DNA from 3 places in the Acidovorax bellezanensis genome. Region 3 is predicted to be linked to each of the others. Evidence: predicted binding sites of a transcription regulator. Region 3 holds the regulator's gene; each other region holds the start of a gene.
The links. The regulator FNR, encoded in region 3, switches genes on or off when oxygen is low (the NO sensors DNR and NnrR bind a similar motif). The targets are predictions, from matches to a motif close to TTGATNNNNATCAA.
Positions count from the first base shown of each region.

Region 1 (5,450 bases), on a different contig from region 3:
CGTCTCCATGGCCGCGGCCTCGGCCGTGCTGGACGTGATCGAGCAGCAGGACCTGCAGCGCAACGCCCTGGAAGTCGGCACCTACCTGCGCGAGCGCCTGGCGGCGCTGGCCCCGCGCCATGCGCTGGTGGGCGAAGTGCGCGGCGCCGGCCTGTTCCTGGGTGTGGAGCTGGTCACCGACCGCGCGGCGCGCACTCCGGCAACGGCCCAGGCCGCGCGCGTGGTCAACGGCCTGCGCGCACGGCAGGTGCTGCTCAGCGCCACGGGCGAGCACGCCAACATCCTCAAGATCCGGCCGCCGCTGGTGTTCACACGGGAGCATGCCGACCTGCTGGTGCAGCGGCTGGACGAGGTGCTGACGGCCATTGCGCAGTAATGGCCGGCTGCGGGGCCTAGCGCCAGCCCTGCTGCACCATTCTTTCCTCCACCTGGGTGGCCAGCTGCGCGTAGAAATACGGCGTCGGATGCACGTCGTCGGCATAGGCATAGCGGCTGACATCGCCCGCTTTCAGATTCGTGCCATTGCAGGCCAGCGAACTGAGCAGGGGATTCTTCACGGAGCTCAGGTCGCAGGCCGTCTCGGTCACATTGGTCAAGCCGAACGCGCTGGGGTTCGTCGCGGCTTGCTGGGTCAAGGCATACACGTCCACCAGCAACACGTCGGTCTCGGCCGACAGGGCGCTGCTCAGCTGCGCGTTGAAGGCCTGGGCCATGGCGGCCATCAAGGCCTGTGTCTCCGCGGGCTTGGAGCGGCCGGCCGGGGTCTGCGCAACGTCCGGCAGGTTGTTGACCACGACATACCGGGCGCCGTTGGCAAGCACCTGGCTTTTCACCAGCGTGGCCAGTTCGGCGCCCGCCAGGGTCAGCGCGGTCACGAGATTCGGCCCCTGGTCCGCGGCGTACTTGTTGCCCGCGGCGGCCCCGGCCGTCGCGGCATCGGCCTGAGCGGCCGCCACCATGGGGCCGTATACGGCCATGCTAGCCACCGCCGCATTGCCGGGCTGACCGGCCGCAGCCCCTACGGCTGCGATGGTCGCGCTCGCTTGCGAGCTCCCCGGCCTGGCGAGCTCGGCGCTCACCGCCGAGAAGATCGCCACCGCCGCGGTGCTCGGGGCGATGGCCCCGGACGCCAGCAAGGGGACCAGACTGTCGAAATATTGCCTGGCACCCGCGGCCTGACCCGCCGCCGTGGCCCCGGCCTGCAGCGCACCCAGCTGGAACAGCATGTCATTGCCGCCCGCCATCACCAGGACCAGATCGTCTGGCTTGAACTTTCCACCCGACTGCGCCAGGTGGTTGGCAATCTGCGTCTTCACCGGCACGGTCAAGGCGCCCAGCGCGCTGCCGGTCAGCTTGTTGTTCGGTCCGACCGGATGGGTGACGCGGGAGCCGCCCTGGCCGTAGCCAAAGCAGCCGGCGTGGTTTTGCACCCGCACCGAAAAGCCCTGGGCGGCATTACCGTCCAGGCCGGTCTGCGCCGCGCAGGGCGCAGGCAGGCCCAGCCGGGCCGCCATGACTTCGATCCAGGTCAGGCCGGTGAATGCGGGATTGAGCCGCGTGTTGTCGCCATTGATGGTGAACTTTCCGCCGCCCAGGGCCTTGAGCGCGCCGACCGCATAGGTCCCGACATCCGACAAGCTGTCGCCAAATGAAATCTGGGCGCTGAAGTGGGGCTTGGGGGCGGGTTCCACCGGTGGCACCGGGACCGGCGCTGGCGAATTGTCATCGCCATTGCAGGCACTCAACAAGGCCGCGGCCAGCAAGACTGGCAGGAAAACATGACGCATGGAATCTCCGTTTTCTGGATGGGCGGTACACCGGAAAGCCGCGATCCCACGTCGCCGTGGCACGGTGCCAGGAAAGCGCAGAGGTGTTGCTTGATGACATGCATCAACACGGCCTTGCGCCACTGTAACTAAAGTTCTATTTCGTTACTGACTCTGTCAAGCTTGGCTGGAGCATGGCGCCGAAAGAAGTGGCTCCGGCCGGCGCGATGGGGGCGGCCAGCGAGAGACGCCACTTGCGCCATGCTTTTTTCTGGCAGAGTGGGTCCGACACTTCACTTGTGTCTACACTAGGGTTTGTACTAGGTTCGTGCCTTGGACTGCGATCCACGCAGCGGTGCGGCGCCTGGACATCGACTTTCTAAAAGGATTGGGATCATGAAGAAACTTCTCGCTACCTTGGCTTTTTGCGCCACCGCTGCAGCTCCGGCTTTTGCCGCCGACTGCGCCACCACGGTCGAAGCCAACGACATGATGCAGTTCAACACCAAGAGCATCACCGTACCCAAGGCCTGCAAGAGCTTCAGCGTGACCTTGAAACATGTGGGCAAGATGCCCAAGACCGCCATGGGCCACAACCTGGTCGTGACCACGGCTGCCGACATGACGGCCGTCAATGCCGACGGCATGAAGGCCGGCGCGGCCTCTGACTTCGTGAAGAAGGACGATGCCCGCGTGATCGCCCACACCAAGGTCATCGGCGGCGGCGAAAGCACCACCATCGAGATTCCTGTCGCCAAGATCGCCGCCGGCACCGACTACAGCTTCTTCTGCTCCTTCCCCGGCCACGCCGGCATCATGAAGGGTGCGCTGAAGCTGGGCGCGTAACATAGCCCCCACGCTGGTTCGCTGCCCCCCAAGGGGGCGCGTTTTGCCTTGGGGCGGCCCGGCGGCAAAACATGGCCCCCACGCTGGCTCGCTGCGCGTAGCCGCGCTGGGGGGCATAGCCCCCCAGTTGCACCCAAAGCCTCCCCTGCGAAAGCAGCGGAGGCTTTTTCATGGGCGCCACTGAAGACAACAAAGCGCACGCCCTTAGTGCGATTTACGAAAAATCGGCTTTCATGTAACACTGTGTTTACCATGCAAAAAGCCCTTCTTCGCCTCGCAGCCTGCACTGCCCTGCTGCTGCCGTTCGCTGTCCACGCCCTGCCCCTGGCGCGGCTGAACCAGTCGGCACTGCTCCACATCCCGGCACAGGATGTGCCCAGCTTCAAGTCCTTTGTGGGCCAGACCCTGAACGAAGGCCCGGCGGGCACGGTGGCCGAATGGAGCAGCACCGCGCGGCCAGGCAAGTTCCCGGTCAAGGTGCTGCTCAATCCCGGCGCCAAGGTCGAAACCCAGTCCGCCGGACAGTGCCGCCTGCTGTCTGCCCAGGTCAGCCAGAGCCGCACGGCGCACCAGTGGAAGCTGTGGTTCTGCCAGCAGGCCGACGGCAGCTGGAAGATCAGCGGCCTGGAATAAACCCCTCAGAAGCCCCGCGGCCGCCGCACGTCGCGGCGTCGGCCCTGTGCCCGTCACGCTCTGCCAACCAGGATGTCTTCATGGCTTCTTCGTCCAATTCCTTTCCATGGCGCCTGGGGCCCATACGCGCCAAGGCCTGTGCCTGCAGCAGCGCCATGTGCCAGCGCCTGCACCAGCGGGTGATGGACGACCTCACGCGCCGCCGCTTCCTGGGGGGCGTGACGGCCATGCTGACCCCGTTTGCCCTGCCCGCGGTGGCGGCACCGTCCGCGCCCGATGCCCAGCGCCCCCTGCTACTGCGCAATCTTCGGCTGTTTGACGGTTCGGGCAAGGCCGTGCGCGAAGGCGTGCAAGTCCTGGTCCAAGGCAAGCGCATTGCCGACCTGCTGCCCGCGCAAGCCACGGTGGAAGGCGCTCAGGTCATCGACTGCCAGGGCAAGCTGGCCCTGCCCGGCCTGATCGACACGCACTGGCACACCATGCTGGCGGCGATCTCGCAGCTTTCCGCCGTCTCCGCCGACCTGGGCTACCTCTACCTGGTGGCGGCACAGGAGGCACAGCGCACCCTGATGCGCGGCTTCACTTCGGTGCGCGACGCCGGCGGCCCGGCCTTTGCGCTCAAACGCGCGATCGACGAAGGGCTGGTCCCCGGACCCCGCATCTTCCCCAGCGGGGCCATGATTTCACAGACTTCGGGCCATGGCGACTTCCGCCTGCGCAGCGACATCCCCCGCGCGCCCAACGGGCCGCTGAGCCTGACCGAAAGCCTGGGCGTGGCGATGATTGCCGATGGCGAGGCCGAAGTGCTGCGCCGCGTGCGCGAGCAGCTGATGCTCGGCGCCTCGCAGGTCAAGATGCTCGCCGGCGGCGGCGTGGCTTCGCTGTATGACCCGCTGGACAGCACGCAATTCACCGAGCGCGAGCTGCGGGCCGGCGTGGAGGCGGCCAGCGACTGGAACACCTACGTCATGACGCATGTCTACACGCCCAAGGGCATACAGCGGGCCATCCGTGCCGGCGTGAAATGCATAGAGCACGGACAACTGGCCGACGAGGCCAGCGTGCGCATGATGCGCGACGAAGGCGTGTGGTGGAGCCTGCAGCCGTTCCTGCAGGATGAGGACAGCAATGTCTACGCCGATCCCGGGCAACGCGCCAACCAGAAAAGAGTGGCCGAAGGCACAGAAAAAGCCTACGCCCTGGCGCAGAAATACGGCATCAAGACCGGCTGGGGCACGGACATCCTGTTCAATCCCCGCAACACCGCCACCCAGGGCCGGCAGTTGGCGAAGCTGACGCGCTTTTACGACCCGCTGACGCTGCTGGGCCAGGCCACGGGCACCAATGGGGAACTGCTGGCGCTGTCGGGCGAGCGCAGCCCCTATCCCGGCGTGCTGGGGCGTATTGTTCCCGGCGCCTGGGCCGACCTGCTGATCGCCGACGGCAACCCCGCGGCCAACCTCGACTTCCTGGCCGATCCCGAGCGGAATTTGCACCTGATCATGAAAGACGGCAAGATTCACAAGAACACGCTGTAAGCCGTGTCCAGGAATGAAGCACACTCTGGCACTTTATTCCTCGCTTCCTCTCTCGCTGCCCCATGCTTGAATACCTCACCATCCCCGTCACCGCCTTCCAGCAGAACTGCTCGCTGGTCTGGTGCGACGAAAGCCGCGATGCCGCCGTGATCGATCCCGGTGGCGATCTGCCGCGCATCCTGGCCGCCATCGAGCGCCTGGGCCTGACGCTGAAGGCCATCTGGCTGACCCATGCGCACATCGACCATGCCGGCGGCACGGGCGAGCTGGCGCAGCAGCTGGACCTGCCCATCATCGGCCCGCACGAAGGCGACCAGTTCTGGATCGACGGCCTGCCGCAGCAAAGCGCCATGTTCGGCTTTCCGCCCGCGCAGACCTTCACGCCCACGCGCTGGCTGCACGACGGCGACACGGTGCAGATCGGCCAGGAAACGCTGCAGGTGCGCCACTGCCCGGGCCACACGCCCGGCCATGTGGTGTTCCACGCGCCGCAGATCGGGCGGGTGTTTGTCGGTGACGTGATCTTTGCCGGCAGCATTGGCCGCACCGACTTCCCCCAGGGCAATCACGAACAGCTGATCGCCAGCATCACCGAGCGCCTGTGGCCCATGGGCGGCAGCACGGTGTTCATTCCCGGCCACGGGCCGGAAAGCACGCTGGGGCGCGA
Region 1 covers NZ_JAODYH010000005.1:48,643-54,092, forward strand. The annotation lists gene N0K08_RS11745 (aspartate aminotransferase family protein) at 1-376, shown strand, start outside; gene N0K08_RS11750 (SGNH/GDSL hydrolase family protein) at 393-1,787, opposite strand; gene azu (azurin) at 2,163-2,612, shown strand; gene N0K08_RS11760 (hypothetical protein) at 2,865-3,245, shown strand; gene N0K08_RS11765 (metal-dependent hydrolase family protein) at 3,326-4,783, shown strand; gene N0K08_RS11770 (MBL fold metallo-hydrolase) at 4,846-5,450, shown strand, end outside.
Region 1: azu (azurin) is a predicted target of FNR. The motif match lies at 1,881-1,894, and genes of this name have one in related genera.

Region 2 (5,450 bases), on a different contig from region 3:
AATGCCCCAGCGGCGCTGCAGGTCCTGCTGCATGCGCGCGAGCAGGGAGGCTGCCATTTCGGCGTCGGCCAGGGCCCGGTGGGCGCGTCCGGCGCGGGGCAGGCCCAGATGGTCGACGATGCTGCCCAGCTTGTGGCTGGAGGCTTCAGGGTATAGCCGCCGCGACAGCAGTACGGTGCAGGCAAACGGCTGGGGCGCGGGCAGGCCGGCGTGGCCCAGTTCGGCCTCCCAGAACTTGCGGTCGAAGGCCGCGTTGTGCGCCACCATCGGCGCCGCGCCGACAAAGCGGGCCGCTTCGCCCATCACTTCCTCGGCCGCCGGGGCCTCGGCCACCATGGCATTGCTGATGCCGGTGAGCTGGGTGATGAAGGAGGGAATCCACACGCCGGTGCGCATCAGGCTCTGGAAACGGTCCACGATCTGGCCGGATTCCAGCAGCACGATGGCCACTTCGGTGGCGCGCGCACCCTGGCCGGGCGAGATGCCCGTGGTTTCAAAGTCGATGACGGCGATGGGAGAAGACATGCGCCATTCTCCCATGGCCCCCGGGCTCAGCGCACCAGCAGCACGGGGGTGGAGCAGTGGGCCAGCACCTGGGTGCTGACCGAGCCCATGACCAGATTGCCCAAGGCGCTGTGGCCGTGGGTGCCCATGATCAGCAGATCGAAATTGCCATCCGTGGCCAGCTTGGCGATGGTCTCGCCCGCGGGGCCGACCTTGCTCACGCGTGCGGCCTGGACATTGTGCTTGGCGAGGAAGTCGCAGACCGGGGTCAATACCTTGTCGCCTTCTTCGGCGTAGTACTGGTCGACTATTTCCTTGCCCAGTGCGCTGCGCGCGCGCGGTGGCAGGGCGCTTTGCACATTCGCGGCGGTGTACTCATGGGTGCCGGCCAGCAATTCGACATGCGAGGCCAGGTAATCCAGCATTTTTTGGGTATAGACGCTACCGTCGACAGCAAGCAATATTTTCATGAAGTCCTCCGAATGTTTCAGTGACCAGACTAATGCCAGCAGCGCTTGCCGGCCTTGATGTAAATCATGCTTCCAGCGGCGTTCACTGGCAACCCACTGGGGCCAGGGCGACCAGCGGTTGGTTCATCATAAGTCGATGCATGCGCTGGGCTGGAAGTATTCCTGCTCGCCCTTGCGTGCATAGCCCAGCGGGTTGGCGACGACACGGCATTGCCAGGGCTTGCCGTCCGCGGACTCGCCGCGCACGGTGTAGTCGCTGGGCGAATGCAGATGGCCGTGCAGCCACAGCTGGGCCTGTCCCAGCCAGTCGTCGAGCGCATTGCAAAAACCTGCCGTGCCCGGCACCATTCCGTAGCGTGGATCGGCGCTGCGCAGACTGGGCGCGAAGTGGGTCACGGCGACCGTGGGGCCGTCGAAGGGCTCAGCCAGCGCCGCCTGCAGCCATTGCTGGCACAGCAGCGCCTGTTCGCGCATGGGCTCGGCCAGAAACGCTTCGCCGTGGCGCGTGCCGCCGGTCTTGCGCAGGTAGAAGTTCGCGGCGCGAAACGCCTTGTCGCGCAGGCGCAGCAGCGCGCCCAGATTGCCGACCTGCACTTTGCTGTCCTGCAGGGCGATGGCATCGAAGTCGGTCCACAGCGTGGTGCCGACAAAGCGCACGCCGTCCAGCACGGCCGTCTCGCGCTCCAGCCAGATCATCCCCAGGCGGTCGCAGGTGGCGCGCAGGCGTGCATGGGCGGCATCGAAGTCCTGCATGTCGTATTCATGGTTGCCGGGCACGAAGATCACCGGGCAGGGCCAGCCGGCGTACTGCGGCAGCGGCGAAAACCGGGCCAGGCCGAAGTCCTCGTCGGCCAGCATCCCTCCCTCCTGGTAGGAGCCGATATCGCCGGCCAGCACCAGTACATCGGCACCGGCCGCGGGTTCAGGCTGGAAATGGGGGTGGACTTCGAGGTGGAGGTCGGAAAGCAGCTGGATCTTCATGGCGCGGAGGGGAAAGTGTTTTGGGCGGCGCGGAACAGCGCCTGCAGCAGCCAGTCGCCGGCACTCGCTTGCGGGCCGCGGTGGCGCCACAGGGCGTCGACATGCACGGGCGGCACGTGGAAGGGCAGCTCGCGCAGGGCCAGCGAAGAGGCCATGCCGGTCACGGGCACGAAGTGGCGCGGCAGGATGGTCAGCAGGTTGGACCCGACCACCACCCGGCCCGCGGTGAAGAACTGGTTCACCGTGAGCACCACCTGGCGCTTGCGGCCCAGCGAGGCCAGGGCCTCGTCGATGAAGCCGAACGAGCGCCCGGAAAAGCTCACCAGCATATGGTGTGCCTGGCAGTAGTTGTCCAGCGTGAGCGGTACATGGGCCAGGGGATGGCCTTCACGCATCACGCAGATGTAAGCGCTTGCATACAGCCTGCGGCTTTCGAAACCTACGACGTCGCCTGATTGCTCGCGCGCCGTCAGGTCGGCCAGCACGGCGGGGAAGTAGCCTACCGCGATGTCGGCTTCACCGTCCTCGAGCAGCTGGCGGGGGTCGCGCGTGGTCAGCGGCAGCACGCGCACGGAAATCCCGGGCGCTTCGCGCTCGATGATTTCGTACAGCGGAGGGATCAGGGTCGAGGCCGTGGCATCGGCCATGGCCAGCACGAAGGTCGTGGTGGCACTGGCCGGGTCGAACGCGTTGGGCGCCAGGGTTTGCTGCAGCTGCGCGAGCGCGTCGCGCACCGCAGGCCATAGCGCCAGGGCGCGCGGCGTGGGCTGCACGCCCTGACCATGGCGCACCAGCAGTTCATCGCCCAGGGCCTCGCGCAGGCGCCGCATGGCATTGCTCACGGCCGGCTGGGTAATGGCCAGCTTGTGCGCGGCCCGCGTCAGGCTGCGCTCGGCCATGACTTCGTCGAAGACCCGCAGCAGATTCAGGTCGAGCTGGTGGAAACCGTGGGGGGTCATGGTCCTTCACTCATGGGGATACATCACTCATATGAATGATAGTAATTCAAAAGATAAATTTGAAGTTACATGGGGTAAACCCTATGATTGCTGCATTGCCCGGCAATTTCGCCACAAGCGTCTGTAACAGGGGTTCCATATCATGACCAGCTTCGTTAATTCCACCCATTCCTTTGAACATTCCGGCATCGTGCGCATGCACCGTGGAGCGCTGCTGTTGCAGTCCATGGCAGATACCGTGCGCGCCGGCTACCGCGCCTGGGTCAGCAGCCGCAAGCAGGCGGTGGAAGACGAGCGTACCTGGAACGCCGCACTCAAGGATGCGCGCATCATGGCGGAACTGAGCCGCGCCATGCAGGGGCAGGGTCGGTAAACACCCCCTGAGACGCTTCGCGTCTTCCCCCTCTCATCGAGGGGGACGACACCATCGCTGCGGGGCGGCCCTTGCTCGGTGTCCCCTTGCTGGGACACGCCAGTTGCGCAGGCTCCAAATATCGCGATCAAGCCGCTGCCCACAAGGCCGCGGCTTTTTTGTGCGTAAAAAAAGCCCTGCGGTGCAGGGCTTTGGGGGCGGGAACGGGGCGCGCCCGTTCCTGCGCGCGCGAACTTAGTCGTTCAGGCGCTTCTCGAGGGCGGCGCGGGTGGCCAGCAGTTCCTGGGGCAGCTTGTCGGCCAACTGGGTGAACAAGGCGTCATGCAATTGCAGCTCGTCTTGCCAGGCGGCCTTGTCGATGCTGGTCACGGTCTCGAACTGGTCGGCGCTGAAGTCCAGGCCTTGCCAGTTGATTTCCGCGTAGTTGGGCGCCACGCCCAGCAGGGTGTCCACGCCTTGGGCCTGGCCTTCGATGCGGTCGATCATCCACTTGAGCACGCGCATGTTTTCGCCGTAGCCGGGCCAGACGAACTTGCCAGCGGCGTCCTTGCGGAACCAGTTGGTGGTGTACAGGCGGGGCAGTTGCGCGCCCGTGGCCTGCAGCTTGGCACCCATGTTCAGCCAATGCTGGAAGTACTCGCTCATGTTGTAGCCCATGAAGGGCAGCATGGCGAAGGGATCGCGGCGCACCACGCCTTGGGCGCCGAAGGCGGCGGCCGTGGTTTCCGAGCCCATGGTGGCAGCCATGTAGACGCCTTCGGTCCAGTTGCGCGCTTCGGTCACCAGGGGCACGGTAGTCGAGCGGCGGCCGCCGAACATGAAGGCATCGATCTTCACGCCGGCCGGGTCGTCCCAGGCGGGATCGAGTGCCGGGTTGTTGGTGGCGGCCACGGTGAAGCGGGCATTGGGGTGGGCGGCCTTGGCGCCGGTTTCGCGCGCGATCTGCGGCGTCCAGTCCTTGCCTTGCCAGTCGATCAGGTGATCGGGCAGCTTGCCGCTGTCCTTTTCCATGCCTTCCCACCAGACGTCGCCGTCATCGGTCAGCGCGACGTTCGTGAAGATCACGTTCTTGTCGAGGCTGGCCATGCAGTTCGGGTTGGTGTGATAGTTGGTGCCCGGAGCCACGCCGAAGTAGCCGGCTTCGGGGTTGATGGCGCGCAGCGAGCCGTCGGCCTGGGGCTTGATCCAGGCGATGTCGTCGCCGATGGTGGTGACTTTCCAGCCTTCGAAGGCCGGAGGTGGCACCAGCATGGAGAAATTGGTCTTGCCGCAGGCCGAGGGGAAGGCGGCTGCCACGTGGTACTTGGTGCCGTCGGGCTTGGCCACGCCCAGGATCAGCATGTGTTCGGCCAGCCAGCCCTGGTCGCGGCCCATGGTCGAAGCGATGCGCAGCGCAAAGCACTTCTTGCCCAGCAGGGCGTTGCCGCCGTAGCCCGAGCCGTAGGACCAGATTTCGCGCGTTTCGGGGTAATGCACGATGTACTTGGTTTTGCTGCAAGGCCAGCTGGTGGTGTCCTTCTCGCCGGCGGCCAGGGGCGCGCCCACGGTGTGCATGCAGGGCACGAAGTCGCCATCGGCGCCGATGACGTCGTACACGGCCTTGCCCATGCGCGTCATGATCTTCATGTTGACGGCCACATAGGCGCTGTCGGAGAGTTCCACGCCGACATGGGCGATGGGCGAGCCCAGCGGGCCCATGGAGAACGGCACGACGTACATGGTGCGACCGGCCATGCAGCCGTCGAACAGCGGCTGCAGCGTGTTGCGCATTTCGGCCGGGGCCATCCAGTTATTGGTCGCGCCGGCGTCGGCCTTTTGTTCGCTGCAGATGTAGGTGCGGTCTTCCACGCGCGCCACGTCCGACGGATCGGACCAGGCCAGGTAGCTGCCCGGGCGCTTGGCGGGGTTCAGCGGCTTGAAGGTGCCGGCTTCCACCAGCTTCTGGCACAGCGCGTCGTACTCTTCTTGCGAGCCGTCGCACCAGTGGATGCTGGCGGGCTTGCACAGGGCAGCCATTTCGCCGACCCAGGCAATGAGGCGGGCGTTCTTGACGTAAGCGGGGGCCTGGAGAGTCAGGCCGTGCAGGGCAGGGGCGTTCATCGCGGAGCTTTCTTGAATTGAAAAAACGGTTTTTTCAAAGACAGTGCAGCGCCGCGCAAGCGG
Region 2 covers NZ_JAODYH010000005.1:185,943-191,392, reverse strand. The annotation lists gene N0K08_RS12375 (3'-5' exonuclease) at 1-525, opposite strand, end outside; gene N0K08_RS12370 (universal stress protein) at 552-974, opposite strand; gene N0K08_RS12365 (metallophosphoesterase) at 1,101-1,955, opposite strand; gene N0K08_RS12360 (LysR family transcriptional regulator) at 1,952-2,914, opposite strand; gene N0K08_RS12355 (hypothetical protein) at 3,057-3,287, shown strand; gene N0K08_RS12350 (phosphoenolpyruvate carboxykinase (GTP)) at 3,522-5,387, opposite strand.
Region 2: N0K08_RS12370 (universal stress protein) is a predicted target of FNR. The motif match lies at 1,029-1,042, and genes of this name have one in related genera.

Region 3 (5,450 bases):
GCACCAGACAACACCACGGGCCACGTCTGGGACGGCGACCTGCGGGAGTTGAACAACCCCATGCCGCGCTGGTGGATGTGGCTGTTCATCATCACCGTGATCTTCGGCGTCGCCTATCTGGCGGCCTATCCTGGTCTGGGCTCGTTCACGGGCAAGCTGGGCTGGACGCAGGTCGGTGCCTATGAGGCCGAGCAGGCCAAGGCCAAGGCGCAGATCGCGCCCCTGTATGCGCGTTTTGCGGCGATGACGCCGGAAGAGCGTGCGCAAGACCCCCAGGCCATGGCCATTGGCGAGCGTTTGTTCATGAACAACTGCGCGCAATGCCACGGCTCGGACGCACGCGGCGGCAAGAGCTTTCCGAATCTGACGGACGGCGACTGGCTGCATGGCGGCACGCCCGAGAAGATCCAGGAAACCATCACCGAAGGCCGTGTCGGCGTCATGCCGCCTATGGCGGCTGCCGTGGGAACGCCCGATGACGTGCGCAACCTGGCCCACTACGTGCTGAGCCTGTCGGGCAGTCCCTCGGATTCGCTGCGCGCTTCGCTGGGCAAGTCCAAGTTCACGGCCTGCGCTGCCTGCCACGGCATGGACGGCAAGGGCAACCAGGCCCTGGGCGCGCCCAACCTGACCGATGACGTCTGGTTGCACGGCTGGGGTGAAGCGGCGATCATTGACATCGTCAACAACGGCAAGCAAAACCACATGCCGGCGCAAAAGGACAAGCTGACACCCGAGCAGATCGGTGTGCTGGCCTCCTATGTGTGGAGCCTGTCGCATAAGCAGGGCACCCCCTGAGCCGCTGACGCGGCTTCCCCCTCTCATCCTTCGGTGGAGGGGGACGGCGCCCTCGCTGCGGGGCGGCCCTTGCTCGGCGCCCCCTGGCTGGGGCGCGCCAGTTTCAGGCGCAGCCCCTGAAACGCAAATCTGAAAGTACCCCATGTCGAAAACTCCCTCCAACGCACCCGCACACGATCCCCGTCCCTGGTGGAAATTCGGTTTTGTCTGGATGGTGGTCGGCGGCCCGGCCGTGGTGGTCGTGGCTGGTCTGGCCACGTTCTGGATCGCCGCGGCCAACCCCGACCCGGTGATCGACCCGGATTACTACCGCCACGGTATTGAAATCAACCAGACGCTGACCGGCAAGCCCGATCTGAGCCTGGCACCGGCCGTCACCGGCCGCAACCATGCGGCAACGCCCGCGGAGCACGCGCCCACCGACCGTTGAGCGGGCCATGCGCGGGTTTTCCGCAGCGCCAGGGACTTCGATTGCTTGCAGAATGAAAGCGTTGCTGCGGCACAAGGAGTTCCTGATGTTGGCAAAACGCTTGATGTGGATTCTCTGGCCGGCCTTTCTGGCCGCCTGTGCGATGGAAATGCTGGTGTTCGGGCTGGTCGATCCGAGCGAAATCCAGTGGCGGGGCGAGACCCTGAACTGGGGCCGGCAGGCGTTCTATACCCTGTCTTTCTTTGCCTTCTGGCTGGTCACCAGCGCTGCCAGCGGCTTGACCTGCCTGCTGGGCATGGGGCCGGCGGAAGTCAATGGCGGGCACCGCGCTCCCGCGCTCGACTGAACAACTGACTGTATCCCTTGGCCCGTTCTCCCTGAGCTTGTCAAAGCGGGGCGCAAGGGGTTTATCAGCGGGGGAGGGGCTTAGTCACACTCGCGTTGATGGTTCACGATGCGCTTGAGCGCGTCGGTGTCGAGAATGCGGATGTGGCGCTGCTTGACTTCGACGATGCCGTCGTCGACGAACTTGGAGAAAGTGCGGCTCACGGTCTCCAGCTTGAGGCCCAGGTAGCTGCCGATTTCCTCGCGCGTCATGCGCAGTACCAGCTCCGACTGGGAAAACCCCCGCGTGTGCAGGCGCTGCACCAGATTGAGCACAAACGCCGCCAGACGCTCCTCGGCCCGCATGCTGCCCAGCAGCAGCATCACGCCATGCTCACGCACGATTTCACGGCTCATGACCTTGTGCACATGGTTTTGCAGCACCGTGATTTCGCGCGACAGATCTTCCAGGCGATCAAAAGGCATGACACAGACTTCGGCATCCTCGAGCGCCACCGCGTCGCAGGTGTGGTGGTCGTTGACGATGCCGTCCAGGCCGATGATTTCGCCCGCCATCTGAAAGCCCGTCACTTGGTCACGTCCGTCCTCGGTGGCCACGCTGGTCTTGAAGAAGCCGGTGCGAATCGCATACAGCGAGGAAAACGCCTCGCCGTTGTGAAACAGCATGCCGCCCCGCTTGATCTTGCGGCGCACGGCGACGATGTCGTCGATGCGCTGCATTTGCTCGTCGCTCAGGCCTATGGGCAGGCACAGTTCGCGCAGGTTGCAGTTGGAGCAGGAGGCTTTGATGGTTTGTAAATTCATGGGACTGGACCTCGAAGCTGGCGGTGGATAACACGGAAGGGGCGGTCGCATGGGCTGCCGACAGCGCACAGGCCCGAGGTCATGGCTGACATATATCAAATTGTCGCAGCATGTGGGTGAGCAAGTCTTGATCGACATCAAGGACGCAGGCATTGGGATGCGGCACAGTCGGGAAAAGCCAAGGAAACACCATGACCGCAGCCCCCCCCGAGCTCACCCCTGCGTTGCTGCAGCGTTTTGACGTGCCTGGCCCCCGCTATACCTCCTACCCGACGGCAGACCGGTTTGTGGAAGCCTTTGGTCCGGATGATTACACACTGGCGCTCAAACAGCGCCGCAATGGCGCGGTGGGCCTGGCGCGGCCGCTGTCGCTGTATGTGCACATCCCGTTCTGCGAATCGCTGTGCTACTACTGCGCCTGCAACAAGATCGTCACCCGTCACGCCGAACGCGCCCAGACCTATCTGCAATACCTGGCGCGCGAAGTCGCGCTGCACACCCGGCATTGCGGTCCGGGTCAGACGGTGAGCCAGCTGCACCTGGGCGGCGGCACGCCCACTTTCCTGAGCGACGAGGGCCTGGCCGAACTCATGGACCTGCTGCGCAGCCATTTCACGCTGCAGCCCGGCGGCGAGTATTCGATCGAAGTCGATCCGCGCACGGTGACGCCCGAGCGCCTGGCCTTTCTGGCGCAGCTGGGTTTCAACCGCCTGAGCTTTGGCGTGCAGGATTTCGATCCCCAGGTGCAGAAGGCCGTGCACCGCGAGCAGCCCGCCGAGCAGGTGTTCGCGCTGGTGCAGGCCGCGCGCGAGCTGGACTTTGACTCCGTCAACGTGGACCTGATTTACGGCCTGCCATGCCAGACGCCCGAATCGTTCGAGCGCACGCTGGCGCAGGTGTGCGAATTGCGGCCCGACCGCATTGCCTTGTACGCCTATGCCCATCTGCCCGAGCGCTTCAAGCCGCAGCGGCGCATCGACACCGCGGCCTTGCCCGACGCCGGCGCCAAGGTCGGCATGCTGGCGCGCTCGCTCGCCATGTTCCAGGCCGCGGGCTATGTCTATGTGGGCATGGACCATTTCGCGCTGCCCACGGATTCGCTGGCCGTGGCCAAGCGCCAGGGGCGGCTGCACCGCAATTTCCAGGGCTACAGCACCCAGCCCGACTGCGACCTGATCGCGCTGGGCGTGTCGGCCATAGGCCGTGTGGGCGCGACCTACAGCCAGAACGCCAAGACCCTGGATGAGTATTACGACCTGCTCGACCAGGGGCGGCTACCCGTGGTGCGGGGGCTGGCCCTGGGCCGCGACGACCTGATACGGCGCGCCGTGATCATGGCGCTGATGTGCCAGGGCGAGCTGCTGTTCGAGGCGTTGGACCAGGCCTGGTTGATCGACGGCCGGCGCTATTTCGCCGCCGAGCTGGAAATGCTCGCCGGCCTGCAGGCGCAGGGCCTGGTGGAGATCAGCGAGGAAAGCGTGCGGGTCACGCCCATGGGCTGGTACTTCGTGCGCGCAGTAGCCATGACTTTTGACCGCTATTTGCAGGCCGACAGGAACCGAGCGCGGTTTTCAAGGATCATCTAGCGGATGCTGTTTTCGCTAGTTTGGACTTCTGCCGTGATGGGCCTCGTAGGCGGGCCCCATTGTCTTGCAATGTGCGCCGCACCCTGCGCCGTGGTGACGTCGCGCCCGGGCGCCACCAGCGTGGTCACTGTGCATGGTCTGCGCAGTCGGCTGTGGCAACGCACTGCACTGTTCCATGGCGGCCGGCTCGCCGGCTATGCCAGCCTCGGGGCGCTGGCGGCGCTGGCCGTGGAAGGCCTGGCCTGGCTGAACGCCCAGACCACGGCGATGCAGCCGGTCTGGACCTTCATGCACCTGGGCATCATGGTCTGGGGCATCCTGATGATGGTTCAGGCGCGCCAGCCGGCCTGGATAGAGTCGGCCGGGCGCGCGCTGTGGCGGCGCGTGCAGCCGGTGGTGGCGGCGCCTGGCGGAACCTTTGCCACCGGCTTTGTCTGGGCCTTGATGCCTTGCGGACTGCTGTACTCGGCCTTGCTGGTGGCGGGGCTCAGCGGCGGGGCCGCGGCCGGCGCCTTGTCCATGGCGGCCTTTGCCGTCGGCAGCGGGCTGTGGCTGCTGGCCGCGCCCTGGCTTTGGGGCTGGCTGCGCCGGCACCTGAACACCGTGCGCGCCGACTGGGGCAGCCGGGCCGCAGGACTGATGCTGTTTGGCGTTGCCGGCTGGGCGCTGTGGATGGACCTGGTCTACAAGCCTTCGCTATGGTGTCGCTGATACGCCACTTGTGCTAAAAATAACGCAAACGTTTCAACCGTTCAAGAACTGGCGATAATTGTCGAAACAACCGGACAGTGGTGCAACTTTTGCACTGTCTTGCTTTCAAGTGTGAACACATCTGTCCTGATTGATCCCCGTTCGTTGCGCGTAGGTATGTACATCCAGCTGGAAGTCGGCTGGATGCGCCATCCTTTTCCCGTCAACAGCTTTCGTATCGTTTCAGACGTTCAGCTCAACACCGTCAAGGCCCTGGGTCTGGAAGCCGTGCGCTACTTCCCCGACAGAAGCGATCCCGAACTCGGCGCGGAGACCTCGGACGAGGTTGCGGGTGAAGCGGATGGCGAGGTCGTCGGCGCAGCCTCTCCCGTGCCGCCGCAGATCGCAGCGCTGGAGCCGCAGGCGGCCGCAGCCCTGTCCCCGCAGATGTGGGCGCGCTGCAATGAGCGCTTTCGCGCCGCTGCACGCGAGTACACGCATTTGCAGGCCTGTGCGGCCGCCCAGCCCCAGCAGGCCCTGGAGCAAAGCCATGGTCTGGTCGACAGCTATATCGAGGAAGTACTGCCCGCGGGCGATCTGGTGATTCGGCTGCTGTCGGAAAGCTCGGGCAACCGCCAGGCCGAACACCCGGTGAACGTGACGGTGCTGAGCCTGCTGCTGGGCAAGGTCCTGGGCCTGAATGCTGGCGGCCTGTACGAGCTGGGCATGGCGGCCTTGTTGCACGACATCGGCAAGGATGGCAAGCCCGGCGGGCGCGTGCCGCGTGAAGAATACGA
Region 3 covers NZ_JAODYH010000006.1:15,567-21,016, forward strand. The annotation lists gene ccoP (cytochrome-c oxidase, cbb3-type subunit III) at 1-798, shown strand, start outside; gene N0K08_RS13520 (FixH family protein) at 941-1,228, shown strand; gene N0K08_RS13525 (hypothetical protein) at 1,314-1,574, shown strand; gene fnr (fumarate/nitrate reduction transcriptional regulator Fnr) at 1,655-2,377, opposite strand; gene hemN (oxygen-independent coproporphyrinogen III oxidase) at 2,569-3,963, shown strand; gene N0K08_RS13540 (sulfite exporter TauE/SafE family protein) at 3,967-4,674, shown strand; gene N0K08_RS13545 (HD-GYP domain-containing protein) at 4,786-5,450, shown strand, end outside.